DNA from 4 places in the Pseudarthrobacter sp. KH_020_B genome. Region 1 is predicted to be linked to each of the others. Evidence: riboswitches for the same ligand, from Rfam matches in the RefSeq annotation. Region 1 holds a riboswitch; each other region holds the start of a gene.
The links. Region 1 has a riboswitch for thiamine pyrophosphate ahead of thiO (glycine oxidase ThiO). Riboswitches for the same ligand answer to the same signal wherever they lie in the genome.
Positions count from the first base shown of each region.

Region 2: another riboswitch for thiamine pyrophosphate. It lies ahead of thiC (phosphomethylpyrimidine synthase ThiC); the one in region 1 lies ahead of thiO (glycine oxidase ThiO).
Region 3: another riboswitch for thiamine pyrophosphate. It lies ahead of AC3IT0_RS21105 (ECF transporter S component); the one in region 1 lies ahead of thiO (glycine oxidase ThiO).
Region 4: another riboswitch for thiamine pyrophosphate. It lies ahead of thiD (bifunctional hydroxymethylpyrimidine kinase/phosphomethylpyrimidine kinase); the one in region 1 lies ahead of thiO (glycine oxidase ThiO).

Region 1 is NZ_CM174506.1:3,226,702-3,231,738, reverse strand. Features, by position in the region: gene AC3IT0_RS14870 (DEAD/DEAH box helicase) at 1-290, opposite strand, end outside; gene AC3IT0_RS14865 (RNB domain-containing ribonuclease) at 584-2,089, opposite strand; gene thiE (thiamine phosphate synthase) at 2,154-2,930, opposite strand; TPP riboswitch at 2,958-3,077, shown strand; gene thiO (glycine oxidase ThiO) at 3,070-4,455, shown strand; gene thiS (sulfur carrier protein ThiS) at 4,452-4,688, shown strand; gene AC3IT0_RS14845 (thiazole synthase) at 4,693-5,037, shown strand, end outside.
Region 2 is NZ_CM174506.1:2,894,735-2,899,771, reverse strand. Features, by position in the region: gene AC3IT0_RS13365 (alpha/beta hydrolase) at 1-499, shown strand, start outside; gene thiC (phosphomethylpyrimidine synthase ThiC) at 504-2,321, opposite strand; TPP riboswitch at 2,316-2,423, opposite strand; gene AC3IT0_RS13355 (VOC family protein) at 2,578-3,453, shown strand; gene AC3IT0_RS13350 (hypothetical protein) at 3,567-4,004, shown strand; gene rpsP (30S ribosomal protein S16) at 4,217-4,633, shown strand; gene AC3IT0_RS13340 (RNA-binding protein) at 4,635-4,877, shown strand; gene rimM (ribosome maturation factor RimM) at 4,991-5,037, shown strand, end outside.
Region 3 is NZ_CM174506.1:4,499,485-4,504,521, forward strand. Features, by position in the region: gene AC3IT0_RS21100 (ABC transporter ATP-binding protein) at 1-1,256, opposite strand, end outside; gene AC3IT0_RS21105 (ECF transporter S component) at 1,256-1,906, opposite strand; TPP riboswitch at 1,972-2,113, opposite strand; gene AC3IT0_RS21110 (heme-degrading domain-containing protein) at 2,171-2,713, shown strand; gene AC3IT0_RS21115 (DUF4235 domain-containing protein) at 2,755-3,018, shown strand; gene mnhG (monovalent cation/H(+) antiporter subunit G) at 3,049-3,471, opposite strand; gene AC3IT0_RS21125 (MrpF/PhaF family protein) at 3,461-3,739, opposite strand; gene AC3IT0_RS21130 (Na+/H+ antiporter subunit E) at 3,736-4,281, opposite strand; gene AC3IT0_RS21135 (Na+/H+ antiporter subunit D) at 4,278-5,037, opposite strand, start outside.
Region 4 is NZ_CM174506.1:2,806,725-2,811,761, forward strand. Features, by position in the region: gene rpmA (50S ribosomal protein L27) at 1-111, opposite strand, end outside; gene rplU (50S ribosomal protein L21) at 172-480, opposite strand; gene thiD (bifunctional hydroxymethylpyrimidine kinase/phosphomethylpyrimidine kinase) at 753-2,318, opposite strand; TPP riboswitch at 2,301-2,398, opposite strand; gene AC3IT0_RS12910 (Rne/Rng family ribonuclease) at 2,500-5,037, opposite strand, start outside.

The DNA.
Region 1 (5,037 bases):
TGCAGGGCGGGAATGCCGAAGCCGAGGGTCTTGCCGGTGCCGGTCTTGGCCTGCCCGATGATGTCGTGGCCCGAAAGCGCCACCGGCAGGGTCATGGCCTGGATGGGGAAGGGGTGGGTGATCCCGGCGTCGGCAAGGGACTCCACGATGTCGGCGCGGACGTTGTAGTCAGCGAAGGATTTCTCCTCGATCTCGTGCGGCTTCTCGTCCGAGATGATGGTTTCTTCGGGTTCGATCGTCTCGATGCCGGAGTCGTCAGTCAGGATCTGGTGGGTATGCAATTCACTCACAGGGGAGTTTCCTTATTCATTTGGGCATTGGCGCTGCCTGCTCAACGGGCCGGCCAACGTGGCCGTTCCGGAGCACGCTCGAAGCGCGCAAGCAAATCCAGTGGAAGCCGATCGCGGGCTGTCAAAATGCTGGCACTGGTGACCAACGGGTGCATCTCAAGATCGCGTAGGGGCGGGCTTGTTGAATTCAAAATCAAGGAAATCAACGACCGGGCATCCATATCTACTTCTTCAGTCTAGCCGTACGGACCATGAATCCCGGCTTTGGGCCGATCAGGCAGGGCGGAAACCCTTCAGGCCAGCAGCTCGAAGTGGACCTCGCGGGCAGCAATATCGGAGGAGATCAGGCGGACCCGCACCTTGGTGCCGGATTCCAGGTCGCCGCCGCACCGGGCCGTCACGGCGGGTTCGGCGATCTGGATGATCCCCGAGGGGCCGTTCCCGTTTTTTGCGGCACCGTTCTTTGAGCCGTTGCCGTTTTTCCCGCCGCCGTTGCCGTTGTCTTTTTGCGGCTTGGAGCCGGAAATGACGATCGCATCGAATTCCTGGCCCACGTGGTTGACCAGGAGTGCAGCCTCCACAGTGTCCAGCGCCATGCGTTCCATCCGCGATGCCAGCTGGTCGGATCCGGCCATGATCTCCGGCAGGGACGGCAGGGCTTCCCGCGCCCAGTCCGGTACCTGGTTGCCGTTGCTCAGGGCTTCGCAAATCACCAGGACAAAGCGGTCGATAAGACGCCGTAGCGGTGCCGTGGTGTGGGCGTAGGCGGCGCCGATGGCGGCCTGGATGGCGGCTTCCGGGACTGTGCCGTCAAACGCCGTGTAGCTGGCGCCGCGGAACAGCATTCCGGCGGAGTGCAGGATGGCCAGTTGCCGGGGCTCTGTCGGATCAAGGCTGCGGAGGTATTCGCCGTAGCTGATTTTGCCGTCCCATGGCTTACCCAAGGCCTCGGTCTGGAGGCGGAAGTGACGCAGGGAGCGCTCGTCCGGGGCGGGCATGGTGCGCAGGATGCCCACTTTTCCTGCCAGCATGAGGTCTGCCGCCGCCATCCCCGTCATCAGGGAAATCTGGGCGTTCCAGTCCTCCACCGGCAGCTGCGGCGCGGCGGCAATCCGGTAGCCGCCGTCGGGCAGTTGCACGATTTCCTGCTCAGGCATGTTCAGGCTGGCGCCGCCACGCTGCCGCTCCAGTTCAACGCGCTTGAGGCCCACTTCCTTCAGGAGCTGCAGGACAGGTCCGGCCGTTCCGGCGTCGAGTTCGGCCTGGACTCCCTTGTAGCTCAGCTTGGCCCGGCTGCGGATGCTGGCCCTCCGGACGCTCACGGTGGAGACCTGAGCGGCGTCGTCCAGCCCGAAATCCCACACGAAGGCGGAACACAGCTGCCCGGCCAGGAGGCTGCCGGCCCCTTCGCTGATGACCTCCGGATGCAGCGGGATCCGGCCGTCGGGGGCGTAGAACGTCTGGCCGCGGCGCCGGGTCTCCGCATCCAGTCCGCCGCCGGGGCGGACAAAGGACGGCACGTCGGCGATGGCGTACCGCACCCGGTAGCCGGTGCCCGCGCGCTCGATGAACAGCGCCTGGTCCAGGTCAGTGGACGACGCCGGATCGATGGTGAGGAAGTCCACGTCCGTCAGGTCAGCACCCGGCAACTCGTGTGCGGCCACTGCCGCTTGCGCGTCCCGGACCGCCTCCGCCGGGTATGGACCCGGCAGTTCCAGCTCGGTCCGCAGGGCGCTCAGCGCCGCCGCGAGGTCGTTGGTCTGCTCGTGGACATTCGGGGCCAACCTATGATGTGACACGAAAATCAGGTTAGCCCGATTTCCACGTATCGTGCACGCCCGCCGTCCGCCACGCGGGGGATTGTCAGGACGCGCCCGCGTCCAGGGCGGCAAGGAGTGCCGCGGCCGCAGCCGCGGGGTCGGAGGCATCGGTGATGGCACGCACCACAACGATCCTGCCTGCGCCGGCCTCCACCACCTGCTCCACGTTGCCGAGGTCGATGCCGCCGATGGCAAACCAGGGCAGCGTGGCCTGGGTGCCACCGGCGGCGCGGACTGCTTCGGCCGCATACCGCACCAGGTCAAGGCCGACGGCGGCCCGGCCGGGTTTGGTGGGCGTGGCCCAGACCGGTCCAACGCAGAAGTAGTCCAGGCCGTGTTCGGCAGGCAGCCCGCCGGACAGCCGGATGGCGCCTTCGATCTGCTCGGCAGTGTGCGTGGAAAGCCCGATTGTTGCGGGCGGGCCGAGCAGGGTGCGGGCGGAAGCGACCGGCAGGTCCTTCTGCCCGATGTGGAAGACGGGGGCGCCGGACAGCAGCGCGATATCGGCACGGTCGTTGACGGCCCACAGCTTCCCGTGGCGTTCGGCCGCGGCCCGAAGCACGGCCAGCAGCTCCAGCTCCTCCGCCGCCTCGATCGCCTTGTCGCGGAGCTGGATGATGTCCACGCCGCCGGCAAAGGCCGCGTCCACAAACTCGCCAAAGTCCCCGCGGTCCCGGCGCGCGTCGGTGCACAGGTACAGCCTTGCGCTGTGCGGGAGGCCGGTGACTATGCCGCCGGCGGGGACTGTTCCGGCTAAGGTTTCGGGAGTGGACGAGGTGGCGGAGGGCGTGCCTGCAGCGGCGAAGGATTGCGCGTTCATGGAAACAAGCCTAATTCCCCTAAACTGGGCGAGTACTGCGGGAGCCCGTTGCAGCCGTCACAAAGCGGCCGGGCTGAGAGGGCGTCAGAGCCGACCGCTTGACCTGATCCGGCTAGTACCGGCGTAGGGAAGGAACCATATGCCCCCCGCAACAAACAACTCACGTGGGCGTGAATCAGCCAGCGTCCCCATCACGCACCCTGCCGTCCTGCACGCCGACGTGGCAGTCATCGGCGGCGGAGTCATCGGCCACGCCATAGCCTGGGAGGCCCGGCGGTCCGGCCGTTCGGTTGTGCTGATCGATGACGCGCCGGGCAACGGCGCCAGCTGGGCAGCCGCCGGCATGCTTGCCCCCGTGAGCGAACTGCATTACCAGGAGGAAGACCTCCTTGAGCTGATGCTTGCCTCCTCCGGCCTCTGGCCTGCCTTCGCGGCAGGCCTCGCCCTGGCCGGGGCTGGCGATACCGGATATCTGACGACGCCGACCCTCGCCATCGGCGCGGACGCTGCGGACCGCCGCGCGCTGATGGACCTCCGGGCCGTGCAGCAGGCCAGCGGCCTGATGGTGGAACTGCTGACTGTCCGTGCGGCCAGGACCAGGGAATCCCTGCTCAGCCCGGCCATATCCTGCGCCCTGGACATTCCCGCCGACCACCAGGTGGATCCACGGAAACTTGTGGCGTGCCTCCAGGAAGTCCTGGCCGTCCACGAACCGGGAGCAGGAACCGCCGTGGCAGGTTCCCGCGGGGGATTCGCCGTTGACCAACGGGCTGCAGCCCTTCTCTGGGAGGACGGCCGCGTCAGCGGCGTGAAGCTCGCCCACGGCGGAACGGTCCAGGCCCGGGAGACCATCGTGGCCAACGGACTGCAGGCGGCCTCGCTGGATGGCCTGCCGGATGGACTGCACCTACCCCTGCGGCCCGTCTACGGTGACATCCTGCGCCTGGCTGTTCCACGGCACCTGCGCCCGCTCCTCACCTCGACGGTCCGCGGAATGGTCCATGGCGTGCCGGTCTACATCGTTCCCCGGCAGGACGGCACCGTGGTGATCGGGGCAACGCAGCGAGAGGACGCGCTCGCAGGGACGGGCGACGCAGCTGTCTCGGCCGGCGGTGTCTACCAGTTGCTGCGGGACGCCCAGGTCCTGGTGCCGGCAGTGTCGGAGCTTGAACTCCTGGAATGCACGGCACGGGCCAGGCCGGCGACCCCGGACAACGCACCTCTCCTCGGCCGCGTACCGGCTTCCTCCCTAGCGGAGGGGAACACGGGGAGCGGGATCACGGGCAGCGGGAACACAGGGAACATTGCCGGGCTGATCGTTGCCACCGGGTTTTTCCGCCACGGAGTGCTGCTTGCTCCAGCGGCGGCGGCCATCTGCCGGGACCTGCTGGACGGCCGGACCGACCCGCGATGGGCGGCCCTCAGCCCGGCCCGCTTTTCAGGAAAGCACCACGGAGCCGGCACACAGTCCCTGCGCAAGGACATCAGCACGAAGGATCTCGACCCACAGAAGGAATCAGCATGAACATCACCCTTAACGGCTCGCGCCATTCCGTGGCGGAGGACGCCTCCATCACGACGCTCATCAGCCAGATCACCGGCCGTCCTCTCGCGGCCAACGGCCAGGCGACAGATGGGCAGAAACTTGGCGTCGCCGTCGCCCACAACTCCGAAGTAGTACCCCGCAGCCAGTGGTTCGTCACGGCGCTCGCCGAAGGTGACGACGTCGAACTGGTCACAGCAGTCCAGGGAGGCTGACACCATGACAGTAACCAGCAACATCACCACACAAAACCGGCCCGAGGACACTGACCGGCTGGTGATCGACGGCGTCGAGCTCGGCTCCCGCCTCATCATGGGCACGGGCGGCGCCCCGAGCCTCGACGGGCTGGGCGCCGCCCTGCTGGCCTCCGGAACCGAACTGACCACGGTGGCTTTGCGGCGCTATTCGCCGGCAGAATCGGGGTCCCTTTTCCAGCTCCTGGTGGACCACGGGATCCGGATCCTGCCCAACACTGCCGGCTGCTTCACGGCCCGGGACGCGGTTATGACGGCGGAACTGGCCCGCGAAGCGCTGGAAACAGACTGGATCAAGCTGGAAGTCATC
Region 2 (5,037 bases), 330 kb from region 1:
GGGCGCCATTGCGGCCACGATGGCCGCCGTCGAACGCCCCGATCTGGTGTTTTCCCTCACGCTGGTTGAACCGGCGTGTTTGTCCCTGACCGCCGAACTGCCGGCCACCTCTGCCCACATGGCCCTGATGCAGCCGCTGTTCGACGTCCGGCACCAGCTCAGCGATGAAGACTTCCAGCGGGAATTCGTCCGGAGAGTGTTCGCGGCGGACCTGCAGGAACCCGCCACGCCGGAGGAAAAACGGTCGGCGCGCCGGCTCCGGTTGCAGGCGCCGTCCTGGGAGGCCCCGCTCCATATTGTTCCGGGCGTCCCCACCATGGTCCTGACGGGTGGGTGGGAACCGCTCTATGAAGAGATCGCAGGTTACCTGCAGGAGACCGGTGCCCTGCACCGCACTGCTGCGGGAGGACACCGGCCCCAGGACTCAGCCGAAGGTGACCGGGCCATCCGGTCCTTCATCGCCGACGTCGGCAGGTCACGCTCAGTTCAGGCTTCCTGAGCCGTCAGCTTCCGGCGGGGATCCGAAGCTCGGGGAGGTAGACCTTCCCGCCGGCGGCCAGGAACTCCGCACTCTTTTCCCGCATCCCGCTGTAGGCCTCGGCGATGGCCGCCTGCGAATCGGCGGAACCGTATTCGTCCCTGATGTCCTGGCTGATCTTCATGGAGCAGAACTTCGGGCCGCACATGGAGCAGAAGTGGGCGGTTTTGGCCGGTTCGGCGGGCAGCGTCTCGTCATGGAAGGCCTCCGCCGTGACCGGGTCCAGGGACAGCGCGAACTGGTCGCGCCAGCGGAACTCGAACCGGGCCTTGGACAGGGCATCATCCCGTTCATGGGCGCCGGGGTGGCCCTTGGCAAGGTCGGCTGCATGGGCGGCGATCTTGTAGGTGATCACACCGGTCTTCACGTCGTCCTTGTTCGGGAGGCCAAGGTGCTCCTTGGGCGTGACGTAACAAAGCATGGCCGTGCCGTACCGGGCGATTTCGGTGGCGCCGATGGCGGACGTGATGTGGTCATAGCCCGGGGCAATATCCGTGACCAGCGGCCCCAGCGTGTAGAACGGGGCGCCCTTGCAGAGTTCCTGCTGGCGTTCCACGTTCTCCCGCACCAGGTGGAACGGGACGTGCCCGGGACCTTCCACCATGACCTGCACATCGAATTCCCACGCCCGCTGGGTAAGCTCCGCCAGGGTGTCCAGCTCGGCGAACTGGGCGGCGTCGTTGGCGTCCGCCGTCGCTCCCGGACGCAGCCCGTCGCCCAGGGAGAACGCGACGTCGTACTTGGCGAAGATCTCGCACAGCTCGTCAAAGTGCGTGTACAGGAAGTTCTCCTGGTGGTGGGCCAGGCACCAGCCCGCCATGATCGCGCCGCCCCGGGAGACGATGCCGGTGACGCGGTTGGCCGTCAGCGGTACGTAGCGCAGCAGCACGCCGGCGTGGATGGTCATGTAGTCCACGCCCTGCTCGCACTGCTCAATCACCGTGTCCCGGAAGATCTCCCAGGTCAGGGCGTTGGCTTCGCCGTTGACCTTCTCCAACGCCTGGTAGATGGGCACGGTACCGATGGGGACGGGGGAGTTGCGGATGAGCCATTCCCGGGTGGTGTGGATGTCGTCCCCGGTGGAGAGGTCCATGACGGTATCCGCGCCCCACTGGGTGGCCCACTGGAGTTTGTCCACCTCCTCGGCGATGGAGCTGGTCACGGCGGAGTTGCCGATGTTGGCGTTGATCTTCACCAGGAAGGCCTTGCCGATGATCATCGGTTCGGATTCCGGGTGGTTGATGTTGTTGGGGATGATGGCCCGTCCGGCGGCCACTTCGCTGCGGACCAGTTCCACGTCGCAGTTTTCGCGGAGGGCGATGAACTGCATCTCCGGGGTGATGACACCCTTCCTCGCGTAGTGCATCTGGGTGACAGTCCGGCCTTCGACGGCGCGGCGGGGGACCGGCTGTGCACCCTTCCACTCCGCAGAGGCTGCGCCGCGGCGCACGGCCGACTTGCCGTCGTCGAGCAGGTTCCGTTCCCGGCCGCTGTAGGGCTCGGTGTCTCCGCGGGCGGCGATCCACTCCGAGCGGAACGGGTTGAGGCCCACCACCGGATCGCTGCCCGGACCGGCCGTGCGGTAGGTCCGGAAAGGCCCGTTCGCCTCGCCGTTTGGCGACGGTTCCAGCGCGATCTCGGTCACTGGAACCCGGATTCCCGTGGCGTCATCGGTGACATACGCCAACGAATGGGACTTCAGCGACTGGGTTTCAGTCCAGGCCGCTTGATCCACGGCTGCTTCATTTAGGGCAGGGATCAGCTGTGTTTCTTGTGTATTCACTGAATACTCACTTCCTTCGCCGGCATTACCCGGACAGGTTCAACGGTCGCAGGCTGCGCTAGCCCGATCTCAGCCCCTGCAAGGGCTCCCGTGTGGTCAAGTCGAAGCTACCACAGGCCGAGGGTGGACTCGTGACAGCAATCACGGGAAGGGGTCGCAATCTGTCTGGTCCGCCACTTGAATTAAATTGAAGCTTCAAGTAAATTGGAGGCATAGCCGCCTTCCATCCGAAGGCCAACGGACCGGGAGTTTTCACATGACTGCAGAAGCCACCAGCCAGGATCTCCTTCCTGCCGATCTCTCCATGGGCACCGTGATGCTCAAGGTGGGCGACATGAAGCTGATGACCGACTACTACCAGCGTGCGCTCGGCCTGGAGGTTGTCGCCGAAGAGGACGGCGGCGTCTACCTTGGCCGGCTTCAACGCCCGCTGGTCCATCTCGCGGCCGCCCCGTCCTTGAACCTGCCCGGCAGGGGAGAGGCCGGGCTGTTCCACACCGCGCTGCTCTTTGACGACCAGGCTTCACTTGCTGCAACGGTGGCCACCGCCGCCCAGTACGAACCCCGGTCCTTCACCGGTAGTGCTGACCACCTGGTCAGCGAGGCCTTCTACTTCAGTGACCCGGAAGGCAACGGCGTCGAGCTGTACTGGGACCGGCCCCGCGAAAACTGGTCCTGGAACGGCAAGGACGTGGTGATGGACAGCCTGGCCCTGCCGCCGCAGCGCTACCTCGAGCACCACCTGACCCAGGAGTCCGTGGAGGGCCAGCGGCGCGCCGAAGCCGGCGTGGGCCACGTCCACCTCCAGGTGGGCGACGTCCACTCTGCACACGATTTTTACGTGGGCGCGCTGGGCTTCGAAAAGACCGCAGGCTGGCACGGGCAGGCACTGTTTGTCTCCGCCGGCAGGTACCACCACCACATGGCCATGAACGTCTGGAACAGCCGCGGCGCTGGTCCCCGCAAGGACACCCTGGGCCTGGGCGAAGTCCTCATCGAGGTCCCTTCCGGGGACGACGTCGGCGCGCTCGCCGACCGCCTGAAGGTCGCCGGTGTGGCCTCGCACCACACGGGAGCCGAGCTTCGCTTCGAGGATCCGTGGCGCAACAGCATTCGAGTCGCGGTCCGCTGAGCGCGGATGCGAAATGTGCGGTCCGCCTTGTACTAGGCTGATTCTGAACGGCCGGGGCGGCACTTGGTGCTGCCCTTCCGGGCCGCACCGTCGACGGAATGAGGGCTGTTCCCATGGGCTTCACTGAAATTTTTGTTGCCACCCACGATGCCGCGCTGAAGCGGGCCAGTGTCCTTGATGACGGCGGCTCCCCGGCAGGCCCTGCCCTGCGGATTCCCGGAATCAGCGATTTCGAAATCGAACAGCTGGGCAACCTTGCCGGGATTGCGGTGCATGCCGGTGGCGCAGACTACGAACTGGCAATGGTTGACGTGGCCAGCGATTCACTCCTCGGAGTTCCGCCGGCCATGGTGCGTGCGCTGGCGGATCTGCTCAGCTATGAGACTGAGGGTGAAGGTAATGTCCTGGACGACGTCGCTGAAAAGTGGGCGGCCCAGGATGACATGCCGTTCGGCGCGGACGAGGCCCGTGCGTATGTCCAGCAGTTCGCGGAGCTGGCCAACTCCATCGATGACGCCGCACGCACCGGCGTGTATGTCTGGTCGTCCTAGGCCTGCCGCGGCCTGCCGGGTCCGCCCGGCTGCCCCATCCCGACGTGTCAAGTCGAAATCCGGACGCTGATCTGGCACAATAAACAGGTACTCGATCTGCGTGGCCCCTCTCTCCGCGTCCGGATCCTGTCCTTTGAACCCTCAAGTATGGCCCGCCCCACGGGTGCAGAACGTCGGTTCACCCCTTTTCTGAAACAGGAGTGACCACAAAAGTGGCCGTAAAGATTCGCCTTAAGCGCTTTGGCAAGATGCGCGCACCGTACTACCGCATCGTCGTCATGGACGCACGCTCCAAGCGTGACGGCCGTGCCATCGAAGAGATCGGCAAGTACCACCCCACCGAAGAGCCCTCATACATCGAGGTGGACACGGACCGTGCCCAGTACTGGCTCGGCGTCGGCGCACAGCCGTCCGAGCAGGTTGCTGCGATCCTCAAGATCACCGGTGACTGGCAGAAGTTCAAGGGCCTGCCGGGCCAGGAAGGCACCCTGAAGACCAAAGCTCCGAAGGCTGCCTTTGTTGCCCCGGAAAAGGGTTCCGTGATCATCCCGGAAGCCATCACCAAGAAGTCAAAGCAGTCTGACGCAGCCGAGGCCCCGGCCGAAGCAGAGACCACCGAGGCTGAGTAGATTGCTGGCAGAAGCGCTCGAACACCTCGTCCGGGGAATCGTTGATTCGCCGGAGGATGTCAAGGTCAGCTCGAAGAACAACCGCCGCGGGGACACCCTCGAGGTTCGTGTTCATCAGGATGACCTGGGACGGGTGATCGGCCGCCAGGGCCGCACCGCACGGGCATTGCGCACCGTTGTGGCGGCACTGGCAGACGGCGAACCGGTCAGGGTCGACGTCGTCGACACAGACCGCCGCCGCTAAGCGCTCGGCAACATCAGTTTTTTGCTCCGGCCCTTCCACCCGCAACGGTGGAGGGGCCGGAGTGCTTTCACCACAACATCGTGGGTAATCCCAGAACCGGAACAGAGGAACAGATGCAGCTTCAGGTGGCACGAATCGGCAAACCGCATGGAATCCGCGG
Region 3 (5,037 bases), 1.3 Mb from region 1:
CCGAACATCAGCTCGTCCAGCACACGGCCCGTAACGAACTGGTGCTCGGGCTCCTGGAACACGGTTCCGATGCGGGAAATCAGCTGGTTGGCTTTCCACTGGAAGGGATCGATCCCGGCCCCCTCGGAAAGCTCGACGGCGGCGGAAACCTTCCCCGCCACCGGCGCCAGAAGTCCGGCGAGCGTCAGCGCAAACGTGGACTTGCCGGCGCCGTTGGGTCCCGTGACGGTGAGTGCCTGGCCGGAGCGGACCTGTGCCGCGATGCCCTGCTGCACCGGCACGGGCGGGATGGTCCGGAAGCCGCGGCGCCGCGGACGCTCGCGGGAGACGGCAAGGTCCTCGGCGACCAGCAGCATGTCACCGGAGCCTGCGGACCGCCGGCGCCGGGTTTCCGGGACATACCCGGGCACCCAGACGCCCGCGCCGATCAGCATCTCCCGCGCCGCCGCGAGCACCTGGTCCGGCGGCCCGTCCAGCAGAACCGCGGGCGTAGCGGCGGAAGCCGCGGAGCCCGTTGCCGAGCCCGGCTGGAGCACTACAATCCGGTCCACCAGGTCCTTCCAGACGGACACGCGGTGTTCCACCACAACGAGTGTGGCGCCGGTTTTGTCCAGACTGCGGCCCACGGCGTCGCGGACCTCCAGCACGCCGGCGGGATCGAGGTTTGCGGTGGGCTCATCCAGCAGGATCAGCCCGGGCCGCATCGCGAGGATCCCGGCCAGCGCCAGGCGCTGCTTCTGCCCGCCGGACAGGGCCGACGTCGGGTGGTCCAGCGGGAGCCCGCCGGCACCTGGCCCGCCGTCGGCGTTCAAACCAGAACCGTCGGCACTCCGCAGCCCGACGTCGTCGAGCGCCTCATGGACGCGCCGCCAGATCTCGTCCCGCGGAACGGCGAGGTTCTCGGCGCCGAAGGCGACGTCGTCACCCAAGCGGGAAAGAACCACCTGCGTTTCGGGGTCCTGCTGCATCAGGCCCGAACGGCCGCGCTGCCCGCGGGGCACCACGCCGTCAATCAGCAGCGAACCGGTCTCGTCGGCGTCGTCCCCTTCGTCCCCCAGCACCCCTGCGAGCGCGTGCAGCAGCGTTGACTTGCCCGCACCCGAGGGGCCCAGCAGCAGCACCCGCTCGCCGGGCGCGATGTCGAGGTCGAGCCCGTGGACGGCGGGGGCGGAACGTCCGGCATGCCGCCAGCCCCAGCCACGGGCGGACACCGCGGCGGGGCGCACTCCGGAAGCGCCGGCGTCGGAAGCGGTCATCAGTTGAAGACGGGCTCCGAAGCTGCCTTCCGGGACGCGAACGAGCTCAGCACGCCGGTCTTGGCCAGGCCGCGGGTGGCGATCCAGGACAGCGCGCCAGCAATGACCGCGCCGGAAATGGTGCAGAACACGATGTACGCGAGCTTGTCGCCGGGCTCGTAGGCGATGTTCCAGCCCCACGGCAGGAACGAGTCATTGAGGCCGCAGAACAGGCCCGCCCCGGCACCGGCAAGCAGCGCGGCGATGAGGTTGTACTTCTGGTGCAGGAAGGACCTGAACCGGAAGTTGCCGTACACCAGCAGGAAGAACACCAGCTCGGCGCCCAGGCCCTGCAGGAGGCCGGAGATCAGCACCGTGGAGCCGTACTGCGAGCCCATGATGAGCTCGCCGGTGGCGGCCACCGCTTCGCAGAAGAGCGCCGCGCCGGGCTTGCGGATGATGAGCATGCCCAGCACCGCCGGGATCATCCAGCCGCCGGCGATCAGGCCGGTCAGCGGAGGGTAAACGGCGTTCATGGGGGCGGAGACGATGCCGGCGCCCTGGGACCAGGCCCAGAAGATCACGCCGCCGGTGATGGCGATGAGGGCCGCCACCACGATGTCCACTACGCGCCAGGTATTGCCGGTCTTTTTGGTTGCTGCAGTTGTCATTTGGTCCTCCTGAGGAACAGGAGGGGAAAGTGCCCCGGCGGGCGGCGCTGCCGCCGTTTCCCGGGCACTTCGAGAACTCGACTCCCTTGCGCCGGTACTAACCGGATCAGGTTCGAGGGTCTGCGGCTGTCCGCACTCTCAGCGCCCACCTGCGGTTCCCTGGCAATGCCAGTGATGCCCGACGGCGGCGCTCCCCTGTCGTTAATAAATCTGCCCTGATGGGCGTGCTCCAGTTTACACCGCGGCCGGGGTAGATTGTGGGCCATGACTGCCAATATCCCGACTGTGACCGCGTTCAATCCCGACTCGAGAGTGGCCCAGCCTGCCGGGGCGCTGGAGGCCCTGATCGCCCGGATCGAAGGCGAGATCAGCGAGCTGCAGTTTCCCCGTTTCAGCAAGGACGACTCCCTCAACCTCGGGCTGCTCCTGGTGGAGCTGGGGAAAACGCGCCGGCTTCCCATCGCGATCGACATCACCAAGGGTGACCAGGTCCTGTTCCACGTGGCCCTGGACGGCGCCACCCCGGACAACGAGCGCTGGATCCGGGCGAAACAGCGCACCGGTGCCAGGTATGAGGTCCCGTCGTTGCTGGTGGGCCTCCGCGGCAGGCTGCACGGCGGCCGGATCGAGGACCACGGCTGGTTCGACGAGTCCACCTACGCCCCGCACGGCGGCTGCTTCCCGGTCTACGTCACCGGCGTGGGTGCGGTGGCCACGGTGACGGTCTCGGGGCTGCCCCAACAGCAGGACCACGATCTCGTGGTGGAGGCCCTGCGGGAGATTCTGGAGTCCATGCGGCCGGGTTAGGCTAAGGACAGTCCCGGATCCGCTCACAAGGAGTTCAACGAATGAACCTGTTCATCAAGCTGCTCGGCACGGCAATCAGCATCGGCGCCGGGTTCGTCGGCACCAAGATGGTCAACACCGTGTGGGAAAAGTCCACCGGCAGGAAGCCTCCCACCGGCAAGGATGAAGACACCCCCACGAGCCTCCGCTCGGCTCTCACGTTCGCGCTCATTTCGGCTTCGGTCAGCACCATCATCCAGGTGCTCGCCAACCGCGGCACGCAGCGGGCCATCACCCGCTTCGCCAAGTCCCAGGACATCGTCTAGCCTGGCAACCAGTCCGGCGGTGAGTGCCGCTCAGTCCTGCCGGCCGCCGTCGGACGCTTCATCCCGGGAGGACTCATCCCGGGCCGATTGGGCCGCCTTCTGGACCACGGCTTCGAGTTCATCGGAGCTGAGGAGCTCGCGGTGCAGGTGTTTGGTGCGGTAACCGGCGCGGCCCACCATGTGCGCGGAAACCGGCACGGTCAGCAGCTGGAAAATCCAGGCCACCAGCAGCACCGGCCACACCCACCAGGTGCGCAGCTGCAGGCCGATCGCCGTCAGGAGCAGGAACAGGCCCAGCACCTGGGGCTTGGTGGCCGCGTGCATCCGGCTCAGCAGGTCCGGGAAGCGGAGCAGGCCCACGGCGGCGGCGAGCGACATGAGGGCGCCCACCACCAGGAACACCGCCGACACGGTGTCGATGACGCTGTCAACCACACTGGCCTCAGGACTCATTGGCCTGCTCCCGCCGGTCGGCCACGAAGCGCGCAACGGTCACCGAACCGATGAAGCCGACCACGGACAGCGCCACCAGCAGCATCAGGTTGTTCAGGTGCCGGTTGACGGCCATGTCGATGCACAGGGCGGCGCCGAGGATCGCTAGCAGGACGTCGGAGGCCAGCACCCTGTCCAGCAGCGACGGGCCGCGGGAGATCCTGATGATGGCTCCTGCCGCCGCCAGCGAAAGAATGACTGCCGTGACAGCCAGGACGGTCTGCATCATGCTGCGGCCTCCTGCCGGATTGCTTCGAGTTCTTCGCGGGTGCCCATGATCCTGATCAGTCCTGCCTCGATGGAGCGGACCTCCTTGCGCAGGCTTTCCACCTCTTCCGGGGTGCTGACGTTGAGCGCGTGGAGGTACAGAGTGGACGTTGACCGGTCCACCTCCACCACCAGGGAGCCGGGGATCAGCGAGATCACGTGCCCGGTGGCGGTGACCATCAGGTCCTGGTGGCTCCGCAACGGCACCGCGACGACGGAGTTGATGACCCGCGGGCCGCGGACAACGGCCAGATACATCACGTCGACGCTGGCCGCCGCCACCCGTCCCATGAAACGCAGGGCAAAAGGCACGGCGTGAAGAATGTTGAAGCGGCCGCTGAGTTCCACCGGCGGCAGGTAGAACATCCGGGCCACGAGCACGGCCAGCAACGCGCCGAAGAGCAGGTTGCCGGGGCTGAAGTCCTGCCACAGGGCGCCCCAGACAATCACCAGCCACACCAGCAGGGGCAGTTCCTGGCGCAGGGAAATACGGCGGCGGCTCATTTGCCCCCTCCGTTTTTCAGGGCCAGCGGGGGAACTTCCGTGTCCTCGCCGAGCACGGCCTGGATGTAGGCGGACCTGTCCAGCATTTCGTGGGCGGCCTGGTCCGAGACCGTGAACAGCGGGCCGGCGAAGACCGTGAGTGACACGCCCAGGGCCACCAGGCCCAGGGTTGAGCCCACCATGGTGCGGGGCAGCAGCGTGACGTTTTTGCGGCCGGCGCGGCTGCCGGTGTCCGAATCCTCGGGCTCAGCCAGCAGGACGGGGTCCGGGTGCTCGGCGTCCGAGGGCTTGCGCCAGAACGCGCGGTTCCAGACCCTCGCAACAGCCAGCAGGGTCAGGAGGCTGGTGACCACGCCGCCGATCACCAGGGCGTAGGCCAGGGGCGTGCCGAGTTCGATGCCCGCCTGGATGAGCCCCACCTTCCCCAGGAAGCCGGAGAACGGCGGGATCCCGGCCAGGTTCATGGCGGGGATAAAGAAGAGCAGGGCCAGGATGGGCGACAGCTTGGCCAGGCCCGCCAGCCGGTCCACGGAGGAGCTGCCGCCGCGGCGTTCGATCAGCCCCGTGACCAGGAAGAGGCTGGTCTGGATGGTGATGTGGTGGGCCACGTAGAACACCGCGGCGCCCAGCCCGGCCACCGAGGACATGGCCAGGCCGAACACCATGTAGCCGATGTGGCTCACCAGGGTGAAGGACAACAGACGTTTGATGTCGCTCTGGGCCAAGGCGCCAAGGATTCCCACCACCATGGTCAGC
Region 4 (5,037 bases), 420 kb from region 1:
GATGATCTCGCCTGCGGAAACTACCTGCCCGCCGAAGCGCTTGACGCCGAGGTACTGGGCGTTGGAGTCACGACCGTTGCGAGTGGAACTCGCGCCTTTTTTATGTGCCATTTGAAATGCCTGCCTTTAAATTCTGGGGAATCTGCTGAAGAACCTGAACGGTAAACGAAGTTACTTGATACCCGTGATCTTGACCTTGGTCAATTCCTGACGGTGACCCTGGCGCTTCTTGTAACCGGTCTTGTTCTTGAACTTCTGGATGACGATCTTCGGACCACGGAGGTCTTCGAGGATCTCAGCCGTAACCGTTACCTTGGCCAGGTCCGCAGCAGCAGAGGTGACTTTGTCACCGTCTACCAAGAGCAGTGCGGGCAACTCAAAGGTGCTGCCGGCTCCACCGGGGACGCGGTTCAGGGTAACGAAGTCTCCAACGGAAACCTTCTCTTGGCGGCCGCCTGCGCGGACAATCGCGTACACCACTTGGGAACTCACTTCTCTCGACGTTTATTACTAAATTTGCGTGCTGAACCCGGTTCCGTAATTGGCTGGGTTCTCGCTGTGCCTCAACGCCGTGGGGTCGTAACCCAAGTGTTGGCGTAAGCACCGAAGATCTAGAATACGCTAAATTTGCCTTCGGCCGCAAATGAGGCTGGTTACGGTCGATTGTCTGTGATAGGACCCACAAGCAGGTACTGCACTGACAATCCAAAACCGTGCCTGACTATCGTACAGGCCACAAGGTCCGCAGCCTGTCAGGAGTGAATTCGCGGCGCGTCGAAGAATTCCACTTCGAACCGGCACGACTGCCTGAAAGCCACCAACATCGCAGCCCGTTCATCCGCGGATGCACTCCGTCCGGCGTCGTCAGCCAAGGCGATCGCCTCACGGGTGGCTTGGGCGAAGTCCTCGTCAGCATAGGCCCGCAGCCAGTCGGCATAGGGATGCTCCGCCGGTGCACCGGCGGCCAGGAACTCCGCGTGGAGGGTCTGTCCCACCTCGGCGTACAACCAGAAGCACGGCAGCACCGCCGCCACGAGGACCGCATAGCTGCCCGAAGCCGAAGCGGCCAGCAGGTGATCCACATACGATTTGGTGACCGGTCCAAGGACGGATTCCACCGTCCTGGTGCTCAGCCACGTGCGGTGCAGTTCAGATTCGACCTCAAGGCATTGCTGGGCCGACTTTGCCCAGAACAGCTGGGCGGCTTCCGTGGGCGCCAGCGCACTGGCCCGGGCGAGGACACGCGAATAGCCGTTGAGGTAGATGGCGTCCTGGGCGAGGTAATAGGCGAACTGTTCCTCAGCCAACGTGCCGGCCGCCAGGTCGCGGATGAAATCCAGCCCGTAGATAGCGTCAAGATCCGGCGCAGACGCCAGCCCCAGCGTCTGCGCGAATTCGCCGGCCGCCGGAACCTGCTGCATGTGGTGGAAGTGGTTGATGGGGCCGTTACCCCCGCCCACCTCGAGTTGGTCAGAGGCCTGCAGCGCGCCCACCAGCCAAGGCTTCACCTGCCGCAGTGCGGCCTCCCAGTCTCCCAGCCTGGCCTGGGCCGTGGCTATGGCCGAGGACAGCGAGCAGCCGGTGCCGTGGCTGTTGCGGGTGGGGATCCTGTCCCCCGCCACTTCCACCACCTCCCGTGCGAGCAGCCCCGCGGCGTTGACCAGGGCATCCGGGCACGCACCGCCGTCGAGATGGCCGCCCTTGACCAGGACGGTGGCACCGGTCGCGGCGGACAACCGCCGCCCCTGCCCGAGCGCGTCGGCCCAATCCCGCGCCTGCGGCTCCCCCACCAGGATGGCCAGTTCGGCCAGGTTGGGGGTGATCAGGTCCGCGAGCGGGAGCAGCCCCCGCAGGGCCGCCTCCGCAGACTCCTGCAGCAGCCGGTCGCCGCTGGTGGCCACCATCACCGGATCAAGAACGACGACGGCGGGACGCACCCTTTCCAGCCAGTCGCGGACCACGCCAATCACCGCAGCGTCGCCCAGCATGCCGATCTTGACGGCGTCGATGGTGATGTCATCGCTGATGGCATCGAGCTGCTGGCCCAGGAAGGACGCCGGCGGGACGTGAACCGCCTGGACCCCCTGCGTGTTTTGGACTGTCAGGGCGGTGATGGCCGCCATGCCGTAACCGCCAAGAGCAGCAATGCTCTTGAGGTCGGCCTGGACGCCCGCGCCACCGGACGGGTCCGATCCGGCAATGGACAGCACCCGCGGGACGTCACGCAGCACCTGGACCACAGAAGAGTTGCCTGGTGCGGGCAGGACCGCCGCGGGCGTTGCGGGAGGAAGGACAGAAGTTGAAGCCAAAGGAGACATCCCTTCGCCGGTGCTAACCGGACAGGTTCAACGGGTGTGGATCTCAGCCGGCCCTCTGCGCGGCACCCCGTGTCAGTCACCAGCCTAGCGTCCCTCAGGACTTAACGCCGGACGCCCGGACGCGGGCTGTAATTCACAGGCACGTCCGGGCGCCGTTGTTTTGGCTGCCCCTACAGCTTGGTCAGAGCTCCGAGGCCGGAACCCCTACGCCCAGGATGATGGGCGCGTTGGTGGCCGCCGGCTTGTCAGCAACGGGAGCCTTGACAGGCTCCGGGGCCTTGGCGGCGTGCGTGTGTCCAGCGGCAGCCGCCGGAGCGGCTTCGTGATGCTCCACGGACGTGGCGTTGGCTGCGCCCTGGGCACGGCTGGCACTCCGGTTCCGCCGGGGACGGCGGGCGCGGGGCTCCTGGGTGTGGTCGGAGTAATCCTTCTCCACAGCTGGCTGCTGCTGGCGGGCAGGTTCGGCCGGCTGGCTTTCAGGTGCCTGGACTGCCAACGGCTTGCTGGCCGCTACAGGAGCCGGCTCGCCCAGGTGGGCGAAGGCCGCCGCGAGGCGGTCAAGTGTCAGGGCAGGCGCGTGCGGCTGGTCCTCGTGGTGCTGCACGAACGGCAGCACCACCTGCTCGCCGCCGAACGTCAGCACCGCGGCCGGGCGGCCGTTGGAGTCCGTCTCGGACCGCTCAGCCGGCACCGGAGCAGCAGGCTGCTGGCGCGCGGCGGCTGATGCGTGGGCTACCTCGTCGTCGTGCAGGTGCGCAGCGTGGGCTGCGGCCGCAATGTTCGCAAGTGCCGCCCGCGTGGCCTCCGCCTTGGCATGGCGCTCGGCGTCACTGGGATCCGGGTGGACCGTATGGATCTGCACCGGAGCGGACGGTGCCGTTTCCAGCGGCTGGCCGCCCCGTCCGCGGCGGCGCTTCCGGTCAGTGCGGCCACCCGGCTGGCTGTCCGGGCGCTGGCTGTCGGTGCGCATGGTGTCGGTGCGCTGGCTCTCCGGGCGGCTGTCAACCCGCTGCACGTGGTGCTCCGCGGCTACGATGTTGGCTCGGCGGTGTTCCACGGGGTCGTCGTGGGTGACAATTCCGCGGCCTGCACAGGTTTCACACTGCTCGCCGAAGACTTCCAGGAGCCCGGTGCCCATGCGCTTGCGCGTCATCTGCACGAGGCCCAGCGAGGTCACTTCGGCCACCTGGTGCTTTGTCCGGTCGCGGCCCAGGCACTCCACCATGCGGCGCAGGACCAGGTCGCGGTTGGATTCGAGGACCATGTCGATGAAGTCGATGACGATGATGCCGCCGATGTCGCGGAGCCGGAGCTGCCGGACCACTTCTTCAGCTGCCTCGAGGTTGTTCTTGGTGACGGTTTCCTCGAGGTTGCCGCCGCTGCCGGTGAACTTGCCGGTGTTGACGTCCACCACGGTCATGGCTTCGGTGCGGTCAATGACCAGCGAGCCGCCCGAAGGCAGGAAGACCTTGCGTTCCAGGGCCTTGTGGATCTGCTCATCGATCCGCCACGCAGCGAAGATGTCCTGGTCCTTGGTCCACTTTTCCAGGCGGCCCACGAGGTCCGGGGCAACGTACGTGACGTAGGCCTCGATGGTGTCCCAGGCCTCCTCACCGGAGACGATCAGCTTGGAGAAGTCCTCGTTGAAGACGTCACGGACCACCTTGATGGTGAGGTCAGGTTCGCCATAGAGCAGCTCCGGCGCGAGGATCTTGGTGGACGTGGACTGGCTATCGATGCCCTCCCACTGCGCGCGCAGCCGGTTGATGTCGTGCGTGAGTTCCTCTTCCGAGGCGCCTTCGGCAGCGGTGCGGACGATCACGCCGGCGTGCTCCGGGAGGCGGTCCTTGAGGATGCGCTTGAGGCGGTTGCGCTCGACGTCGGGCAGTTTGCGGGAGATGCCGGTCATGGAGCCGCCGGGCACATAGACCAGGTAACGGCCCGGCAGCGAGATCTGACTGGTCAGGCGTGCACCCTTGTGGCCCACGGGATCCTTGGTCACCTGGACCAGGACGGTGTCGCCGGACTTGAGCGCGTTTTCGATCCGGCGCTGCTTGCCTTCGAGGTTAACGGCTTCCCAGTTCACTTCACCCGCGTACAGGACGGCGTTGCGGCCGCGTCCGATGTCCACAAACGCCGCTTCCATGGACGGCAGGACATTCTGCACCTTGCCGAGGTAGACGTTGCCGATCAGGGAGTCCTGCTGGGTCTTGGAGACAAAGTGCTCGGCCAGGACGCCGTCTTCGAGGACGCCGATCTGGATTCTGTCGTCGCGCTGGCGGACGATCATCTGCCGGTCAACTGATTCACGGCGGGCCAGGAACTCGGCCTCGGTGATGACGGTGCGGCGGCGGCCGGTGTCGCGGGATTCGCGGCGGCGCTGCTTCTTGGCTTCGAGGCGGGTGGAGCCCTTGACGGACGTGACGCGGTTGTTGACCGGCGCTTCGGTCGCGGCGCGCGGCGCGCGGACGCGGGTCACCGTGTTGGGCGGGTCGTCGCCTTCTCCTCCGGTCAGTTCCAGATCCTGGTCGCCACGGCGGCGGCGACGGCGACGACGGGAGGTCACGCCCTCGTCGGCCTGTCCAACGGATTCCTCATCGGTTTCTTCGGCTGCGCCGTCGTCGCCTTCGTTATCGCCCTCAGCATCGCTTTCGCCCGTTCGGCTGCGTCCGCGGCGGCCACGGCTGCGGCGCCTGCGGCGGCCGTTGGCGTCGTCCGC